Regions from separate parts of the Streptomyces aquilus genome, predicted to be linked through region 1. Evidence: riboswitches for the same ligand, from Rfam matches in the RefSeq annotation. Region 1 holds a riboswitch; each other region holds the start of a gene.
The links. A riboswitch is a leader RNA that binds a small molecule or an ion and turns the genes downstream of it on or off. The one in region 1 is predicted to bind cyclic di-AMP.
Positions count from the first base shown of each region.

Region 2: it holds a riboswitch for cyclic di-AMP, as region 1 does, so the genes downstream of both, EJC51_RS39540 (M23 family metallopeptidase) here and EJC51_RS21125 (LysM peptidoglycan-binding domain-containing protein) in region 1, are expected to answer to the same signal.
Region 3: it holds a riboswitch for cyclic di-AMP, as region 1 does, so the genes downstream of both, EJC51_RS23735 (M23 family metallopeptidase) here and EJC51_RS21125 (LysM peptidoglycan-binding domain-containing protein) in region 1, are expected to answer to the same signal.
Region 4: it holds a riboswitch for cyclic di-AMP, as region 1 does, so the genes downstream of both, EJC51_RS28665 (transglycosylase SLT domain-containing protein) here and EJC51_RS21125 (LysM peptidoglycan-binding domain-containing protein) in region 1, are expected to answer to the same signal.

Region 1 is NZ_CP034463.1:4,594,070-4,598,909, reverse strand. Features, by position in the region: gene EJC51_RS21130 (LysM peptidoglycan-binding domain-containing protein) at 1-809, shown strand, start outside; cyclic di-AMP (ydaO/yuaA leader) riboswitch at 1,004-1,171, shown strand; gene EJC51_RS21125 (LysM peptidoglycan-binding domain-containing protein) at 1,175-1,864, shown strand; gene eno (phosphopyruvate hydratase) at 2,170-3,456, shown strand; gene EJC51_RS21115 (FtsB family cell division protein) at 3,555-4,031, shown strand; gene EJC51_RS21110 (DUF501 domain-containing protein) at 4,058-4,588, shown strand; gene EJC51_RS21105 (Ppx/GppA phosphatase family protein) at 4,585-4,840, shown strand, end outside.
Region 2 is NZ_CP034463.1:8,649,719-8,654,558, forward strand. Features, by position in the region: gene EJC51_RS39530 (tyrosine-protein phosphatase) at 1-106, opposite strand, end outside; gene EJC51_RS39535 (alpha-galactosidase) at 286-2,367, shown strand; cyclic di-AMP (ydaO/yuaA leader) riboswitch at 2,675-2,845, shown strand; gene EJC51_RS39540 (M23 family metallopeptidase) at 2,848-3,786, shown strand; gene EJC51_RS39545 (exo-rhamnogalacturonan lyase family protein) at 4,000-4,840, shown strand, end outside.
Region 3 is NZ_CP034463.1:5,189,536-5,194,375, forward strand. Features, by position in the region: gene EJC51_RS23725 (PrsW family intramembrane metalloprotease) at 1-235, shown strand, start outside; gene EJC51_RS23730 (aldo/keto reductase) at 242-1,186, opposite strand; gene EJC51_RS23735 (M23 family metallopeptidase) at 1,307-2,341, opposite strand; cyclic di-AMP (ydaO/yuaA leader) riboswitch at 2,353-2,510, opposite strand; tRNA gene EJC51_RS23740 (tRNA-Met) at 2,839-2,912, opposite strand; gene EJC51_RS23745 (alginate lyase family protein) at 2,987-4,201, opposite strand; gene EJC51_RS23750 (dihydrofolate reductase family protein) at 4,297-4,840, opposite strand, start outside.
Region 4 is NZ_CP034463.1:6,210,817-6,215,656, reverse strand. Features, by position in the region: gene EJC51_RS28670 (CocE/NonD family hydrolase) at 1-1,430, shown strand, start outside; cyclic di-AMP (ydaO/yuaA leader) riboswitch at 1,653-1,835, shown strand; gene EJC51_RS28665 (transglycosylase SLT domain-containing protein) at 1,839-2,285, shown strand; gene EJC51_RS28660 (HAD family hydrolase) at 2,377-3,183, opposite strand; gene EJC51_RS48875 (hypothetical protein) at 3,357-3,962, shown strand; gene EJC51_RS28650 (FAD-dependent oxidoreductase) at 3,977-4,840, opposite strand, start outside.

The sequences.
Region 1 (4,840 bases):
ACGGTGACGGTTCCTACGGCGGGCTCAGCCTCTCGCAGGAGAACTGGGAGAAGTACGGCGGCCTCGACTACGCCCCGAGCGCCGACCTGGCCAGCCGCAACCAGCAGATATCCGTCGCCGAGAAGGTCCTCGCCGACCAGGGTGTCGGCGTCTGGGGCGCCTGCGGGCTGCTGAACGGGCTCAGCAAGGACTCGGGCTCGGCCGATGTCGACACGGGCGTCGGGACCGGTTCGTCCTCGGCGTCCGGATCCGGCGCGGAGTCCGATACGTCCGGATCGGGATCGGAATCATCCGGGTTGCCCAACTCCGCGGAGTCCGGCTCGTCGGACGATGCTTCCGGTGACGCCTCCACCGACGCCTCTCCCTCGCCCTCCACCTCCACCGGCGCGGACAAGTCCGCCAAGTCGGATACGCCCGACTCCGGCTCGACCGCCTCACAGTCGCCCGACAGCTCGCCCACAGTCCCGGCGAATGAGGCCGAATCGGACAACTCATGGCAAGTGGGCGGCTCTTCGAACCTCGTCGACATCGGCGCCCTCGGCGGCGACAACAAGAGCGACAACAAGAGCGACAACAAGAGCGACGCCAAGAGTGATCCCGCGGGCGAGACCGGCACCGGCCGGCACCGTGGCCCGAGCGCCGACGAGAAGGCGTACACCGTCCGCGAGGGCGACACGCTCGCCTCCATCGCCGACTCCCTTGGCCTCGACGGCGGATGGCGCCACCTCTACGCCGCGAACGAGCAGGTCATCGGTCCCGACCCGAGCGCCATCATGCCCGGTCAGACCCTCGTAGTCGGGGCTGAATAGGGCGAAAAGCGACGGGAGTTCGCGTCACGCTTCGCGCTGAATGTCCGGTTTGGCGAAAGTGTGGGATGAGTCTCAGAAGCCCTGATCGTCTTTGAAATCCCCCGGGTTCCGTGTCTACGGTCAACACCGCTCGTCACCACGAGCCCCGGCTGCCGCAACGCCGAATCCTGCCAGCGGCCGTACGGGAACAGTCGTCGCGTCAAGCGCCGTAGGCAGGAGCGGGGGACCCAAGGTAAGCGCCGGGCCCAGCAGTTCACGCTGGACCGGCTTGGGGTGAAGCCGCGCACCGCAGGGTGCGCGACCGGGCAACTCAACCGGCCCGAACCCGACAGCTCACCTCGCAGGCGTCGGTGAGGGGATCCACCATGCTGTTTTCCGGCAAGGGCAAGCACCGTCGTCCGTCCAAGGCCACCCGCGCCGCCGCGCTCGCCGGCGTCACCGGTGTCGCCATCGCCGCCCCGCTGATGGCGGCCGGCAACGCCTCCGCCGCCACCGCCTCCGAGTGGGACGCCGTCGCCCAGTGCGAGTCGGGCGGCAACTGGTCCATCAACACCGGCAACGGCTACTACGGCGGCCTTCAGTTCTCGGCCTCGACCTGGGCCGCGTACGGCGGCACCGCCTACGCCCCGCAGGCCAACCAGGCCAGCAAGGCGCAGCAGATCGCCGTCGCCGAGAAGGTGCTCGCCTCCCAGGGCAAGGGCGCCTGGCCGACCTGCGGTGTGGGCCTGTCCGGCGCCGCCTACAACGGTGGCGGCTCGTCGTCCTCCGGTTCCTCCAGCTCGTCGAGCGACAGCGGCACCAGCACCCGCTCCTCCGAGCAGTCGGCCTCCCGCTCCTCGGAGCGCACGGCCGCGAAGAAGACCGTCACCACCCCGACCGGCAAGAAGGTCAAGAAGGGCGACGGCGAGTACAAGGTCGTCAAGGGTGACACCCTCAGCTCGATCGCGGAGAAGCACAAGGTCAAGGGCGGCTACCAGACGCTGTTCAAGCTGAACAAGGACATCATCGAGGACGCGAACCTCATCTACCCGGGTCAGCAGCTGCACCTCAAGTGAGTCCTGCCTGAACCGCGGCGCCCTCACATCCGTGGTCCTCTCATACTGAGGGCCTCGTGAGGGTCCCCCCGTCCCCACGGGCTCCCCGCTCCGGTGCGTGTTCCCCCGTACGCACCGGAGCGGGGTTTTTTGCGCCGCGTTTTGTACGTGGTTTCTTGAACCGTCTTTGTTCCGTTCGGAAACAATTTACGATCGGTTCTGTCCACGGGGCGGTCCACGCGGTGGCCGATCGCCCGGAGCCGGTTAGGCTCGTCTCGCAGAGTCGCTGCGGCAGTGCCGTAGCCGCGTCACATCCCAAGAAGGAGATGCTCGTGCCGTCCATCGACGTCGTCGTAGCCCGGGAAATCCTGGACTCCCGAGGCAACCCCACGGTCGAGGTCGAGGTCGGCCTCGACGACGGCAGCACGGGTCGTGCCGCCGTCCCCTCCGGCGCCTCCACGGGCGCCTTCGAGGCCATCGAGCTCCGCGACGGTGACCCGAACCGCTACCTCGGCAAGGGCGTCGAGAAGGCCGTCCTCGCCGTCATCGAGCAGATCGGCCCGGAGCTGGTCGGCTACGACGCCACCGAGCAGCGGCTGATCGACCAGGCGATGTTCGACCTGGACGCCACCGACAACAAGGGCTCCCTCGGCGCCAACGCCATCCTCGGCGTCTCCCTCGCCGTCGCCCACGCCGCCTCCGAGGCCAGCGACCTCCCGCTCTTCCGCTACCTGGGCGGCCCGAACGCGCACCTGCTGCCCGTTCCGATGATGAACATCCTGAACGGCGGCTCGCACGCCGACTCCAACGTGGACATCCAGGAGTTCATGATCGCCCCGATCGGCGCGGAGTCCTTCTCCGAGGCGCTGCGCTGGGGCACCGAGGTCTACCACACCCTCAAGAAGGTCCTGAAGAGCAAGGGCCTGTCGACCGGCCTCGGCGACGAGGGCGGCTTCGCGCCGAACCTCGAGTCCAACCGCGCCGCCCTGGACCTCATCCTGGAGGCGATCAAGGAGGCCGGTTACATCCCCGGCGAGCAGGTCGCCCTCGCCCTCGACGTCGCCGCCTCCGAGTTCTACAAGGACGGCAAGTACCAGTTCGAGGGCAAGGAGCGCTCCGCCGCCGAGATGACGGAGTACTACGAGGAGCTCGTCGCGGCCTACCCGCTCGTCTCCATCGAGGACCCGCTGTTCGAGGACGACTGGGCCGGCTGGAAGGTCATCACCGACAAGCTCGGCGACAAGGTCCAGCTCGTCGGCGACGACCTGTTCGTCACCAACCCGGAGCGTCTCGCCCGCGGCATCGAGGAGGGCACCGCCAACGCCCTCCTGGTCAAGGTGAACCAGATCGGCTCGCTCACCGAGACCCTGGACGCCGTCGAGCTCGCCCAGCGCAGCGGCTTCAAGTGCATGATGTCCCACCGCTCCGGCGAGACCGAGGACGTCACCATCGCCGACCTCGCCGTCGCCACCAACTGCGGCCAGATCAAGACCGGCGCCCCGGCCCGCTCCGAGCGCGTCGCCAAGTACAACCAGCTGCTGCGCATCGAGGAGATCCTCGACGACGCCGCGGTGTACGCCGGCCGCTCGGCCTTCCCGCGCTTCAAGGGCTGACACCCTTAAAGCCCTCAAGGACAGCGTCGTACGTACGTCCCCGTACTCGGTCCCGTACCGTGTGCGGGGACGTACGCGCGTGTGAACGGGAGTGAGAGATGGCCGTCAAGGACCGGGACCGTTTCTCCACCGCGACCCGGATCCGGCTGCTCGGCGAGCAGACCGCGGCCCGGGTCTACCGCTCCCAGACCAAGCGGCAGGCCCGCCGCTCGCGGCTCACCGGCCGCGCGGCGCTGCTCGCGCTGGTGCTGTGCTCGCTGATCGTCGCGCTCGCGTACCCGATAAGGCAGTACGTCTCCCAGCGCGCCGACATCGCCGATCTCCAGCGGGAGCAGGACCAGGCACGGCAGCGCGTCGAGCAGCTGCGCGACCTCAAGGCGCGGTGGCAGGACGACGCGTACGCCGAGCAGCAGATCCGGCAGCGGCTGCACTATGTGATGCCGGGGGAGACGGGGTTCGTCGTCGTCGACCCGGGCGCGGCCCAGCAGTCGCGCGCCGACCTGGGGGCGGCGGACCGCCCCTGGTACTCGAACGTCTGGGACGGGGTCGACAAGTCCGACGCCTCCGACCAGTAGACCGACAGAGGAAATCAGTAACAGGCATGCAAACGCCCCCGCCCACCACCCCGCGCACCGAGCCGACCGACGCCGACGTCGAGGCCTTCAAGCAGCAGCTCGGGCGTCCGCCGCGCGGGCTGCGCGCCATCGCGCACCGGTGCCCCTGCGGGCAGCCGGACGTGGTGGAGACGGCCCCCCGGCTGCCCGACGGCACGCCCTTCCCGACGCTGTACTACCTGACGTGCCCGAAGGCGAACTCCGCGATCGGGACGCTGGAGGCGAACGGCGTGATGAAGGAGATGACCGAGCGCCTGCAAACCGATCCGGAGCTGGCCGCCGCGTACCGCGCCGCGCACGAGGACTACATCCGGCGGCGTGACGAGATCGAGGAGCTCAAGGGCTTCCCGAGCGCGGGCGGCATGCCGGACCGGGTGAAGTGCCTGCACGTGCTGGTCGGCCACTCCCTGGCCGCCGGGCCGGGTGTGAACCCGCTGGGCGACGAGGCGATCGCGATGCTGCCGGAGTGGTGGCGCAAGGGCGCGTGCGTGACGCTGCCGAAGGAGGACGAGCAGTGACCCGTGTCGCCGCCATCGACTGCGGTACCAACTCCATCCGTCTCCTGGTCGCCGACTGCGACCCGGCCACCGGTGAACTCGTCGACCTGGACCGCCGGATGACGATCGTGCGGCTCGGGCAGGGCGTCGACCGGACCGGGCGGCTGGCGCCCGAGGCGCTGGAGCGGACCTTCGCGGCGTGCCGCGAGTACGCGGCCGTCATCAAGGAGATGGGCGCGGAGCGGCTGCGGTTCGTCGCCACGTCCGCCTCGC
Region 2 (4,840 bases), 4.1 Mb from region 1:
CTCCGTACCGCACCCGCCGGCCGTCCTCGGTCGGAAGGCCGCCCACGTCACGGAAGTTGCGGACTCCGGCCAGCTCGGGCTCGGTCGACGGGATCTGCTGCGTCACGGGGGCTCCTCCCAGCCGGCCCCGTCGCCGCGGCTCGCCGACGGGCACGCTCTTGACGATACGACATGGGTTCCTGGGGCAATGAGTTGTCCACAGGCGTTGCATCCGGGCACCTCAGGCCTCGATGATGTTGATACTTGAGTGCCACTGTTCGCCCCTGTTTGTATCTGTGAGGTTCCATGCTGGAGATCGCCCCCAACGGCCGCACCTGGCTCCTGACCGGGCCCGCCAGCAGCTACGCCGTCCACCTCACCGAGGGCGACGAGCTGCTGCATCTGCACTGGGGCCCCACCATCGCCCTTGCGGACGCCGAGGCGCTCGCGGTCCGTCCGCTGCCCGACTACTGGCCTTTCGAGTCCCCGCTCGACGGGCGCGAGGAGTACCCGGTCGAGGGTGGCCCCCGCTTCGTCCGGCCCGCCCTTTCGGTGCGCACCGACGAGCGCCGCGGCACCGAGTGGAGCTTCGAGGCGTACGAGACCGACGCCGACGCCGACGAGCTGAGGCTGCGGTTCCGGGACGGCGGTCTCCTCGTCACGCTGCACTACCGGATGCGCGGCGACGTGGTGGAGCGCTGGACCACCCTGGAGAACCAGGGCGACGACGCCCTGGAGCTGCTGCGCGCCGACTCCGCCACCTGGACGCTGCCCGACCGCGAGGACTGGCGGCTCTCCCAGCTGCACGGCCGCTGGGCCGCCGAGTCCCGGCTCGTGCGCGCCCCCCTCACCTACGGTGAGAAGGTCATCGGCAGCCGCCGCGGCCACACCAGCCACCAGCACCTGCCCTGGGTCGCCCTCGACACCGACGCCGGTGAGGAGCGCGGCGAGGTCTACGCCTGCGCGCTCGGCTGGTCGGGCTCCTGGCGGATCGCGGTGGCCCAACTCCCCGACGCGCGCGTGCAGATCACCGGCGGTGCCGGGTACGACGAGTCGGGGCTGCTGAGGCTGGCGGCGGGTGAGTCGTTCACGACCCCCGTCTTCGCGGGGCTGTGGAGCGACGGCGGCTTCGGCGGCGCCAGCCGCGCGTGGCACGCCTACCAGCGGACGTACGTCGTCCCGGACGCCGAGCAGGACCGTCCGGTGCTGTTCAACTCCTGGGAGGCCACCGAGTTCGACATCTCCGAGGAGCAGCAGGGGAACCTCGCGCGGCGGGCCGCGGCCATCGGCGTCGAGCTGTTCGTCGTGGACGACGGCTGGTTCGGCGCCCGCACCAGCGACCGCGCCGGACTCGGCGACTGGACGGTCAACCGCGACCGCTTCCCGGGCGGCCTGAAGCCCCTCGCCGACTACGTGCACGGGCTCGGGATGCAGTTCGGCATCTGGGTCGAGCCCGAGATGGTCAACCCGGACAGCGACCTGTACCGGGCACACCCCGACTGGGTGCAGTTCCAGCCGGGACGAAAGCGGACGGAGCTGCGCAATCAGCTCGTCCTCAATCTCGCGCGCGAGGACGTCCAGGAGTACCTGTGGGGGCAGCTCGACGCCCTGCTGTCCAGCGCCCCGATCGACTACGTGAAGTGGGACTTCAACCGCTGCTTCACCGACGCGGGCTGGCCCGGCGACGCCTATCCGCAGCGGCTCTGGGTCGACCATGTGCACGCCTTCTATGCCCTGTTGGACCGGCTGCGGGCCGCCCACCCCGGCGTCGCCTTCGAGTCCTGCTCGGGCGGCGGCGGCCGCATCGACCTCGGCGTCCTGGGCCGTACGGACCAGGTGTGGACCTCCGACAACACCGACCCGCTCGACCGGCTCGCCATCCAGCACGGCTTCAGTCAGATCCACCCCGCGCGCGTGATGGCGGCCTGGGTCACCGACAGTCCGAACGCCATGCTCAACGGCCGGGTCAGCTCGCTGCGCTTCCGCTTCGTCAGCGCCATGGCAGGGGTGCTCGGTGTCGGCGGCGACCTCACCCGGTGGAGCGAGGAGGAGCTCGCCGAGGCCCGCGAGTGGGTGGAGCTCTACAAGGACATCCGGCCGCTCGTGCAGCGCGGCGACCAGTACCGGCTCCGGGCGCCGCAGGGCGACGGCCTGAGCGCCGTGCAGTACGTCCTCGGGGACGAGACCGTCGTCCTGGCCTGGCTCCAGTCGCAGCGGTACGGCGAACCCGTTCCGGCGCTGCGGCTGCGCGGGCTCGACCCGAAGGCGTCGTATGAATGCCGTGAAACGGGCGAAATTCACAGAGGTGCCGTATTGCTGCATCACGGGCTGCGGGTGGGATTGCGGGGCGATCTGGATGCGGCAGTTCTACGGCTGCGTCGCATCTGAGCTTTCTGTCCGAATTGGTGGCTTCCGTAGCCTTCATTCCAACTCGCTCTGGAATAAGGGAAGCTGTGCGAACGGCACGTGAGCAGCGTCATATCGGTGACCCTGAGTCGTTCGTCATGTTCACGTAATTCGCTGTCAAAAGCTGGGTGATTGCGTTCCGGGAAGGCCCGCCAAAACACGGAGGGTGACCGTGAATTTCGCGGCGGATCAAGAGGAACGCAATCACCCTGGAACCTCTTACTTGTCCCTTTGCGTCTTCCTCGCTTACGTTCGCCACCAATCCGGACGGACGCCCAATCCTGCCGCCGACCGGAATCCGCACAACTCACCCGTGAACGGCAGGAGCGGGGGACCCACAGGTACAACCGCCTGGACCGGTCTTCCGGAACAGGCTTGGGGTTAAGTCGCACCTCGGTGCGTCCGGACATCTCCAGTCCGCACCCGACAGCTCACCTCGCAGGCGCCGGAGAGGAATTCGCCATGCCCGCGAAGGGTAAGCACCGCCGTCCGAAGTCCCAGCGCCTCACCCGCTCGATCGCCGTCGCCGGAACCGGTGGCGCCGCACTCGCCCTGCCTCTGATGGGGGCCGCAGGCGCCCACGCGGCCACCGGTCAGTCCGTGGCGCAGTCGGTTTCGGAAAAGGCCGTCCGGTCCGTTCCGGTCGCCGCGAAGACGGCCACCGAGAAGGCCACGCAGAAGAAGGGCGCCGCGAACACCGCGACCGTGCGCACCTATTCGGTGAAGGCCGGTGACTACCTCTCGAAGATCGCCGACGAGCAGAACGTCACCGGCGGCTGGAAGAAGCTGTACTCGGACAACCGTGAGGCCGTCGGTTCCGACCCCTCGCTCATCCACCCCGGCCTGAAGCTCACGCTGGGCAAGAAGGCGGCGGCGAGCACGGACAGGTCCGCCGGCTCCGAGAAGTCCACGAGCACCGAGAAGTCCTCGTCCTCCTCGAACGCGACGACCGCCACCCAGAGCAGCGAGTCCGCCGGCACCGGCAGCTCCAGCGGCTTCACCCTGCCCGTCTCCGGCGCCACCGTCGGCACGGGCTACCACGTGGCCGGCAGCATGTGGTCCAGCGGCTACCACACGGGCGTCGACTTCGTCGTCCCGACCGGCACCTCGCTGAAGGCCGTGGGCGCGGGCACCGTCGTCTCCGCCGGCTGGGGCGGCGCGTACGGCAACCAGGTCGTCATCCGGCTCGCCGACGGCTACTACGCGCAGTACGCCCACCTGTCCGCGCTCTCGGTCTCGGCCGGCCAGACCGTCACCGAGGGGCAGCAGGTCGGCCTCTCCGGTGCCACCGGCAACGTGACGGGTCCGCACCTCCACTTCGAGATCCGGACGACGCCGGACTACGGCTCGGACATCGACCCGGTCGGGTACCTCCGTTCGAAGGGCGTCGCCGTCGGCTGACGCTCCCCCCGATGCCACCGAAGGCCGGATCCCGATCCCCGGGTCCGGCCTTCGGTGTCGGGTCTTGCCGTTTCATGATCGGTTCATTGCGGTCTTGTGGCGCGGCTGCCCAAAGCGTCGACAGGGAGGCGAGGGTGGGACCACAGTGATCTCCGAAGCGATGCAAGCGCTTTCTGACCGTCATGGCATCCGCACCCGCATCCGGAGGTCCCCGTGCCCGGCGTCGACCGACGCACCGTCATCAAGGGCGCCGCAGCCGCGGCCGCCGCGGCCCAGTTCTCCTGGGCACTGTCCCGCACCGCCGCCGCGGCGGACGCCGACGACACCGAACTGCACTGGCTGGAGGGCTCGGCGCCCGACGTCCACGCCGGTGCCACCTGGGGCGTGCCGTGGGCGCGCGGGGCGTACCGGCCGGAGCAGTCCTTCCGGCTGACGACCGCCGCGGGCGACGACGTCCCCGTCCAGAGCTGGGTCACCGGCTACTGGCCTGACGGCTCGGTGAAGTGGACGGCGCACGCCCTCGCACCCGGCGCGCCGAAGGCCTCCGCCTACAAGCTCGCGGCGGGCACTCCGGCCGCGCCGGAGCAGCAGGTCACGGTCACCCGGTCCGCGGGCCGCGTCGAGGTGTCGACCGGCGTCATCACCGCCGTGTTCGGCGCCAAGGGCTCCGACACCGTCGTACGGAGTGTGCGGCGCGGGTCGGCCGAGATCGCCCGGAACGGCAAGCTGGTCGCCCTGCGGCAGGAGTCGGTGCGGGAGGGCGCGGACCTCTCGCACTTCGCCGGCCGGGTCGAGAAGGTCGAGGTGGAGCAGGACGGTCCGGTCCGGGCCGTCGTCCGCGTCGAGGGCCGGCACCGCGACGGCGGGCGGGCCTGGCTGCCGTACACCCTGCGCTTCTCCTTCTTCGCCGGTGCCGACTCCTTCCGTCTGGTGCACACCTTCGTCTGGGACGGCGAGCAGACGCCGGGCTCGGATCAGGGGGACTTCCTGCGCGGTCTGGGCGTCCGCTTCACCGTGCCGCTGAGCGACCGGCCCTACGACCGCCATGTGCGGT
Region 3 (4,840 bases), 600 kb from region 1:
CCTGCGGCACCGGGGGCGCCGCGGCCGCGCCGGCGCCGACTTCGTCGTACGGGAGAGGGAGTTGTTGCACGAGCTGTGGGCCCGGCGGGACGTCGCCCGCCCGGCGCTCGACCACGCGGCCCGGACGACGGCACCGCCGGTCCCGGTGGTGGCGGCACCGTGGCCGATGTACGGGGTGTACGGGTACGGCCAGCAGTCGGCGCCGTACCCCGCGTACAACCCCTACCAGACCTGACGAAAGCTACGCGGACGCCTCCGTCAGCCGCTCCACCTCGGCCTCCGTGAGGGTCACCTCCGCGACCTTGAGCAGCGCCGGCAGCTGGTCCACCACCCGCGCCGAGGCGATCGGGGCCGTCACCGTCGGCTGGGCGGCGAGCCAGGCCAGGGCGATCGTGGCGACCGGCACGCGGTGGGCCTCGGCGACGTCGTCGAGGGCGGCGAGGACCTTGCGGCCCCGCTCGGTCTCCAGGTGCTTGCCGGCTCCGGCGGCCCGGGCGCCCTCCACCACCTCGCCGTCGCGGTACTTGCCGGTGAGGAACCCGGAGGCGAGCGCGAAGTAGGGGACGGCGGCGAGGCCGGTGCGCTCCGCCAGGTCCTGGAGCTCGCCCTCGTACGTCTCGCGCGAGACCAGGTTGTAGTGCGGCTGGAGCGCCACGTACCGGGCCAGGCCCTCGCGCTCGGAGAAGGCCAGCGACTTCTCCAGCCGCTCGGCCGAGATGTTGGACGCGGCGATGTGCCGCACCTTGCCCGCCGTCACCAGCTCGTCCAGCGCGCCGATGATCTCCTCGACCGGCACCTCGGGCTTGTCGAAGTGGGTGTAGTAGAGGTCGATGTGGTCGGTGCCCAGGCGGCGCAGGGAGGCGTCCGCGGCGGCCTTGATGTTGGCGGCCCGCAGGCCCTGGAACTCCGGGTGCTGGCTGACCTTCGTGGCGATCACGACGTCGTCGCGGTTGCCGCGCGCCTTGGTCCACTTGCCGATGATGGTCTCGGACTCGCCGCCCGAGTTCCCCTCCACCCAGTTCGAGTAGGAGTCGGCGGTGTCGAGGAAGTTGCCGCCCGCGGCGGCGTAGGCGTCGAGGACGGCGAAGGACTGCGCCTCGTCGGCGGTCCAGCCGAAGACGTTGCCGCCCAGGGAGAGCGGGAAGACCTCGAGATCGGACGTGCCCAGCTTGCGAAGAGAAGTCATGTACGGGATCAACACCTGCGCCGGAAGCCGGTATTCCGTACACAGCGGACCGGCAGCCCTGACGTCGGGGGGTGAGCGTCAGGACCGCCGGGGTTCAGAGAGAGGCGCGCCTCTGAGAGGTCAGGGGTTCAGGCCCTTGCTCCGCAGCCACGCCATCGGGTCGATGCCGGTGTCCGCACCGCCCGGGTGGACCTCCAGGTGCAGGTGGGCGCCGGTCACGTTGCCGGTCGCGCCGACGCGTCCGATGACGTCGCCGGTGCTGACCTTCTGGCCGACGCTGACGCTGATCGAGGACTGGTGGCAGAACCACAGCTCGGTGCCGTCGTCGAGGGTGAGGATCGTGCGGTAGCCGTAGGAGCCGGCCCAGCCGGCCTCCGTGATGGTGCCGCTGTGGATCGCCTTGATCAGCGTGCCCGTGGGGGCCGCGAAGTCGAGCCCGGTGTGGTAGCCGGAGGACCACAGCGAGCCGGCCTGACCGAAGGTCGAGGTGATCGTGTACGAGGAGGTCGGCAGCGTGAACTGCTTGGCGAGCTCGGCGAGGCGCTTGGCCTCGGCCTCCTTCGCGGCCTTCTCCTCGGCGGCCTTCTTCGCCGCGGCGGCGTCGTCGGCGGCCTGCTTGAGCGCGGCGGCCTCGGCCTTCGCGGTCTGCGTGGCGACCTCGGCCTCGGCGGCCAGCTGCGCCTTGTTGTCGACCTGGTTCTGCTGGCTCTCGGCCTGCGCCATGATCCGGTTGCGCAGCGCCTCACCGGCGTCCGAGCCGCTCTCGGCGGTCCGCGTGGCGCTGGTGGCCAGGCTGCTGAGGGCGGTGGCGGAACCCTTGGGGGCCTCGTCGTCACCGCCGAAGACGCCGCCCACGTTGGGCAGGTCGGGGATCGAGATGGAGACCGGCGGCTTGCCGGTGTTGGCGCTGGCCATGCCGCCCGCGCCGACGGCGGCTATGACACCGACGCCCAGGACCGTGGAGCTGCGGGCGAGTCCCCCGCCGCGCTGCTTGGCCACCCGGTGCTTGCCACGCGGCGGGCGGAGGGAGTCCTCGGTGGGATTCCAGACGTCCTGCGGGCCCTCGTCGTGGTGGTAGCTGCCGTAGCCGAAGGCATCGGTGCTGCGCTGGCTCGGCACGTACGGGGCCTCGGGGGCAGGCCGGTTTGACGCCACGTGGGCGTGCTCCTTTCCTTCCTTCTCGCCTACCGGGTTAGCTGACGGGTTCGGAGCAGGAAGGTCTCCTACGCGCGTATAACCGCCGTGCTGCCACGGCGACTTCCGCGTGATTCACCCCAAGTTGGTGGTTCCCCGGTTCCCTTGCGGGATTCGGCGCGTGCGCACGGAGCCGACTCTTGTGACGGCTGGGACGACCGCGCTGCGTTATCGAACGTTAATAGACCCGGGGTACGGATTCCAAGCTGTTCTGCTTGATCATTAACCTTTTTCGGCAGGACGTAGGGGTCATGGCCGGTGAAAAACGGGCGAGTTGACCCCGCCCCCGGAGACCCACAGGAGACTCACAGGTATTGACGGTATGTCAGTTGTTATGCGGAGGGCGCTCGCCTGATCACCGGCCGTGACATCGCCCATGTCTCCGACGGCCGGAAAGGGCCCGGACAACGACTCAGGGCCGGAATCCATTGATCTGGATTCCGGCCCTGGGCCTTCAGTAGCGGGGACAGGATTTGAACCTGCGACCTCTGGGTTATGAGCCCAGCGAGCTACCGAGCTGCTCCACCCCGCGTCGGTGAAACCAGCATACGCCATCCGCGGGACCCCTCGCGCCACCTTTACGTCGCCCCAGCTCACGAGCGGTTCTCAGCTGCCGGGATTGCCCGCGTGGGTCAGGGTCTCCCAGGAGACGAAGAGGTTGTCGGTACCGGCCGGGCGGGTCTCCTCGGCGAGCTTGTGGGCGGCCGGGACGGCCATGCCGAGGCGGTTCTCCAGGTGGTTGAGGGCGACCTCCAGGTCCGGCCCCATGTTCCGGTCCACCTTGCCGCCGCACAGCCACACGGGGGCGGACTCCCCGGCCTGGTACCGGGCGTGGAAGGCGAGGGCGCTCTTGAGCCGGTCCTTCACCTCGCCGTACAGGTCGATGCCCTGGTGCCAGGCGGTCTCGGCGATGTGGGCGGTGGCGGCGACGGAGTAGCCGACGTGCTTGAAGTTGCGGCAGGTCTCCTGGGACATGCCGTCCTTGTACGTCCGCTGCCCGAACCAGTACGTCGTGAGCTTCTGCGGGGTGTTGACGGTCGACCCCTTGGGCGTGAGCGGCAGCTTGCCGTCCTTCGCCAGGTAGAAGTAGGCGGGCACGCGCTCGCGGAACCGTTCCAGGGCGTGCTCGAAGGCCTTGCGGTCCTCCAGGAAGACGGCGATCCCGATGGCCGCGTCGGTCATCACGAGGTCCCAGTTGCCGTTGTAGTCGGGGACCTTGCGGGTGACGGTCGGCAGATACGCCGTGCGCAGCATGGTCTCGAACCGGGCGACCCGGTCCGCCGGCCAGCCCGCGCCGGGACTGTGCCGGACGATCTCGGCGGCCCGCGCCCACGTCGACCCGGCCCACCCGGTCTGCAACCCGGCGTCCTCCTCGGTGTGCCGCCGCATCGTCGCCGACCAGGCGTCCATGATCTCCCTGGCCTTCACGGCGTGCTGCTGCTTGCCGGTGATCCGGAACAGCAGGGCCTGGGTGTAGGCGGCGATGGCGTCCTCGCGCTCCTCGACACAGCCGTGCGCGGGCCGGTCGGCGTGGTCGCCACCGGGGCAGTCGACGCTGGCGTACGGCTCGGGCCGGTACTTGTACGCCCCGTACTTGCTGTCCCGCATGTCGAGGTAGGCCTTGAGCCACGGCTGCTTGCCCGCGGTGACGTTCTTCTTCACGGCCTCCAGCTGCGCCTCGCTGACGAGCACGCCGGGGTGGGTGAAGGCGGTGTCCGGGGGGAGGGCGCGGGCCATGGTGCGGGTGTCGGCGCCGGTCCCCGCGCAGGCGGTGGCGAGGAGCGGGGCCAGCAGGAGAGCGGCGGTGAGTCGGGGCCTCATAGGGGAAGCGTGGACCGGGGGTTGCCGGGGCGCAGGATCTGTTGGTCCGATCGGTCGGCCGAGGCCACGGCCGCCGTGGTCGCGGCCGGCTGACGTTACGACAGCAGGTGCTCGTTCGGCGCCTTCGCCCGCTCCTCGTACTCCGGCAGTACGACGACGTCGACCCCGTGCGCCACCAGCAGCCCGTTCCCGTCCGCCGCCGTCACGAACGTGTCCGGCTCCCGCCAGGCCGTCACCACCCGCCGTACCCCGGCGTCGAGGATCAGCCGGGCGCACGGCGCGGGGCGGGAGGCACGGCGGGCGCAGGGCTCCAGGCTGCTGTAGACGGTCGCCGACGCCAGCCGGGGGTCGTGCGCGTCGATCTTCGCCAGGGCCGCCTCCTCCGCGTGGACGACGGGGTCGTCGCCCTCCCTCGAGTACCCGCGGGCGAGTTCCGTGCCGTCGGCGGCGACCACGACCGCGCCGACGCTGAACGCGGTCCGGGAGGGCGGGCAGAGCGTCGCCAGTTCGCAGGCCAGGCGGAGCCAGTGGTGGTCGGCGGGCGTGGCGCGCGGGCCGGTGCCGGGGGCCGTGGGTTCGTAGCGCATGAGGACCACGTCCTCGATCCGCCGGGTCTCCACCAGCCGCAGCCGGCCGCCC
Region 4 (4,840 bases), 1.6 Mb from region 1:
CCTGGCGGGACATGTGGCTCAAGCGCCTGGAGCACGTCGATCCGTTCATCCACACGTGGCTGGACCACCAGACCAGGGACGCCTACTGGCGGCACGGCAGTGTCTGCGAGGACTACGGCGCGATCGACGCGGCGGTCCTGGCGGTGGGCGGCTGGCACGACCCTTACCGCGACACGGTGCTCAGGCTGGTCGAGCACCTGCCGCCGGACCGGGTCCGCGGGCTGATCGGCCCCTGGTCCCACCAGTACCCCGACCGCGGGCTGCCGCCGGGCCCGGCGATCGGCTTCCTCCAGGAGACCCTGCGCTGGTGGGACCAGCACCTCAAGGGCGTCGACACCGGCGTCCTGCGGGAACCCCTGCTGCGGTCCTGGGTCAGCGACTCCCACCGCCCCGCCACGGTCTACGACACGCTCCCGGGCCGCTGGGTCGGCGAGCCGGCCTGGCCCTCCCCGCACGTCACGACGGTCTCGTACGGCCTCCAGGGCGCCCCTGTCCTCGTCCGCTCCCCGCAGCACACGGGCGTGGACGCCGGGCGTTTCTTCCCGTTCGGGAACGACGCCGACCTGCCGCCGGACCAGCGGGAGGAGGACGCCCGGTCGGCCTGCTTCGAGTTCGCGGTGGGTGAGGAGACGTGGGTGCTGGGGCGGCCCCGGGTGCGGTTGCGGGTGACGTGCGAGGTGCCGCGCGGGCAGGTGATCGCACGGTTGTGCGATGTGGCGCCGGACGGGTCGTCGACGCTGGTCACCCGGGGCGTGCTGAACCTGTCGGCGCGGCACGGGCGGGACCGGGCGGTGCCGTGGGAGCCGGGGGCGAGCGGGGAGGTCGTCTTCGAGCTGAACGGCATCGGGCATGTCTTCCCGCCCGGGCACCGCATCCGGCTCGCGGTCTCCTCCGCGTACTGGCCGTGGATCTGGCCGCAGCCCGAGTCCGACGCCGGCTTCACACTGGACCCGGCGGGCAGCTTCCTCGAACTGCCGGTCAGGACACATGACGTGGACTCGGACACCGGCATCGGCTTCGGCGAGCCCGAGCAGTCGGAACCCCTGGGCGTGAACTACCCGGCCACCCTCGACGAGCCCCGCCCCGAGCGGCTGGTCGTGCGGGATGTCGCCAAGGGCGAGTGGCGGCTGGAGGTCGACCCGCGCTACGGCGGCACCCGCTTCTACCCCGACGGCCTGGAGTTCACCGAGGACGCGCTGGAGACGTACACGATCCAGGAGGCGGACCCGCTGTCGGCCCGCGCCCGTTCGGACTGGTCGATCCGGCTGCACCGGCCGGAGCTGGGCTGGGACACCACCGTCCGCACCCGCTCGGAGATCACCTGTGCGGCGACCGAGTTCCTGACGTCCAACGAGGTGATCTGCACCGAGAGCGGTGAGGTGGTCTTCCACCGGACCTGGGAGAAGCGGATTCCACGGACCGCCGGTTAACCGCCAGTTGAGGGTTGATTGCCCGATTTGCCGTTCTCGTTCTCCGCGGTGAGTTGGCTCACTTCACCCTGCCCTCACCCTGTCCGAAAACCCCGGAATTCCGGGGCGCGCAAGCCGGACACCAAGGTCAACAGGTGCGATCTGTGAATCCGGTACTTGTTTCGGACATGTGCAGTCGCATACGTTCCGGGCCCGGGCGGACGCCGAATCCTGCCGCCGCCCGTAGACCGCTCACCTCACCCAGAGAACTTCACGGCAGGAGCGGGGGACCCAGGTAAGTCGCCGGGCCGGACGTCTTCGGACGCGCCGGTACGGCTTGGGGTGAAGTCATGCCTTCTTCGGCATGGCCGGGCAGCTCCCGCCCGAACCCGACAGCTCACCTCGCAGGCGCCGGAGAGGAACTTCGTCATGCGTCTGTCCCGCAAGCTCGCCGTCACCGGTGCCGCCGTCGCCGCACTCGCCTTCCCCGTCGTCGGCGCGACCACCGCGTCCGCGGCCACCACGACCACGGTCACCGCCACCTCGCTCGGCTACTCCGACACCCTCGACGGCTGGATCCGCGCCTCGCTCCAGGTCATGGCGCAGAACGGCATTCCCGGCACCTACGACGGCATCTACCGCAACGTCATCCGCGAGTCCTCGGGCAACCCCTACGCCATCAACAACTGGGACTCCAACGCCGCCGCGGGCACGCCCTCCAAGGGCCTGCTCCAGGTGATCGACCCGACGTTCAACGCGTACCACGTGGCCGGCACGTCGTGGGACTCCTACGACCCGGTCGCGAACATCACCGCGGCCTGCAACTACGCGGCCGCGGTGTACGGCTCGATCGACAACGTGTACGGCGCGTACTGAGGTCTGCCGAGGGCTGATTGAACAGTCTCTCGTCGGGGACTGCTTGAACAGCCTTTCGCCGAGGGCTGGTTGAAGAGCCTTCCGCAGGGGCCTAGTGGAAGAGTCTTTCGAGGACGACGGCGATGCCGTCGTCCTCGTTCGACAAGGTCACCTCGTCGGCCACGGCCTTGAGTTCGGGGTGGGCGTTGGCCATCGCGACGCCGTGGGCCGCCCAGTCGAACATGGGGATGTCGTTGGGCATGTCGCCGAAGGCGAGGGTGTCCCGCGGGCCCAGGCCGAGGTACTCGGCGGCCAGCGCGAGGCCCGTCGCCTTGGTGATGCCGCATGGCTGGAGTTCGACGGTGCCGGGGCCCGACATCGTCACCGTGGCGAGGGAACCGACGACTCCGCGCGCGGTCGCCGCCAACTCGTCGTCGGTCAGGGCCGGGTGGCGCAGCAGCACCTTGCTGATCGGCTCGCACCACAGGTCGTCGCGGCGGCCCACCCGCACGGCGGGCAGCGTCGGGTGCGGCATCAGATACCCCGGCTCGATGAGCGTGAGCCCGTCGACCCCGTCCTGGTCCACGGCCGCGTACACCTGCCCCACCTCGGCCTCGATCTTGCCGAGCGCGGTCTCGGCCAACTCCCGGTCCAGGGTGACCGACCACAGCAGACGGTCCACGCCGGCGTCGTAGACCTGCGCGCCCTGCCCGCACACCGCGAGTCCGGTGCTGCCGAGGTCGTCGAGGAGCGGCCGCACTCTCGGGGCCGGTCGGCCGGTCACCACCAGATGCCGGGCCCCGGCCGACGTCACCCGCGCGAGTGCGGCGAGCGACCGGTCGGAGAGCGTGTCGTCGCCCCGGAGGAGGGTCCCGTCCAGGTCAGTGGCGACGAGTGAATATGCGGTGGGTGCGGCCATGATCAGAGAATACGGATGGAATCCCCCGGCGACTCGACGCGAACCGGACGGCCGCAGCTTTCACATCCGTCGACGGCGACTCCGGTTGGGAGTTGACGGCGGCTCCGGTTGAGAGTCGGAGGGGAGCCCGCACACCACCGGTTGCGTCGGTCGGTGGGTGAGATGCTCGCGAGATGACCGATCACCCGGAGACCTTCCTGAACCATCTGCGGACCGCCGCGGTCGGCATCCTCGAACGCTTCCCCGAGCAGCTCAGGCCCGAGATCTACGCTCTGTCCTTCCGCATCTGGCGCATCGACGGCGACGACCGCCACCCGTACGTGGCCATCGGCTACAACACCGAGAGCCAGTACGAGCGCGAGAGGTACCCGGGTGACGAGGGCGAGGTCCGCTGGAACTACGCCTACTGGCTCCTCGACGGCTTCGAGATGCTCGGCAACATCCCCGAGGACCCGGTCGGCAGCCGGGTGTACGAGGAGGAGGTCAAGCGGCTCGGCGCCTGGTACGACGGCGAGTTCGACCTCGACCGGGTCCTGGACGACGACGACCTGAGCGCCCGCACCGACCTCCTCCGCCGGCACTTCCACGACGCCGTCATCGACCTCGCCCGCCACCTCCACGCCGACGGCGTGATCGAGAAGACCCTCGGCCGCCCGCTGCCGGTCGTCGTCTTCGACATGGAGTGCCCCGGCTGGGAGGCCCACGCGACGGAGTGCGCCAACCCGCCGGAACTGATCGAGGAGTTCACGGCATGGCTGCGGGAGTCCGGGGAGATCTGATCCGCCGCCCGGCCCTACCCGTGCGCCGCCGCCAGATGCCGCGCCAGCCGCGGTGAGGCGAACTCCGTGCCGCACACGAAGCGCATCACCGGTCCGTACGACGACGCCGACGGGAGGCCCGTGAAGTACAGGCCCGGCACCGAGGAGACGTATCCGGCGCCGAGCTTGGGCGCGCCGCGGCTCACCGCGAGTCGGGTGCGCAGTTCGGGGCCGAGGAAGTCCATGGCCGCGAGGTCGACGCGGTAGCCGGTCGCGGCTATGACGTGGTCGGCGGCCAGGCGCTCGGTGCGGCCGGTGTGGGTGAGGACGGACAGGGACGGGTGGCCGTCCGCGGAGTCGGCCTTGAGGACGCGGCGGACCTCGCTGACCCGGACCTTGTCCTCGAAGCGGTCGCGCAGCCACCAGGCGCCGAGTGGACCGAGGACGCGGCGCACCAGGTAGTGGCGGGCCCCGGCCGGGAGGCGGCGGTAGGGGTGGGGGTAGTAGCTGAGCGCCCACAGGGACCAGGCGCGGCCGAACGGGGACTCCGGGCGCAGCCGGGGCTGCTTCCAGGGCGGGGCCCCGAAGGCGACGCTGCCCCGGCCCCGCGCCACGACCCTGACCTGGGCGCCGGCCTCCGCCGCGAGGGCCGCCGTCTCCAACGCGGACTGACCGGCCCCGACGACGATGAGTTCACGGCCGGAGAAGCGGCTGAGGTCGTGGTGCTGGGAACTGTGGGAGACGGGGCCGGTCGGGCTGGGCCCGTCGGGCAGGGTCAGCTCCGGGGGCAGATGCGCGAGGCCCGACAGCCCGGTGGCGACGACGACCGCACGGGCGCCGAACGACTCGCCCGAGTCCAGCTTCAGTGCGAAGCCCTGGCTCTTGTCGCGGTCGACGGA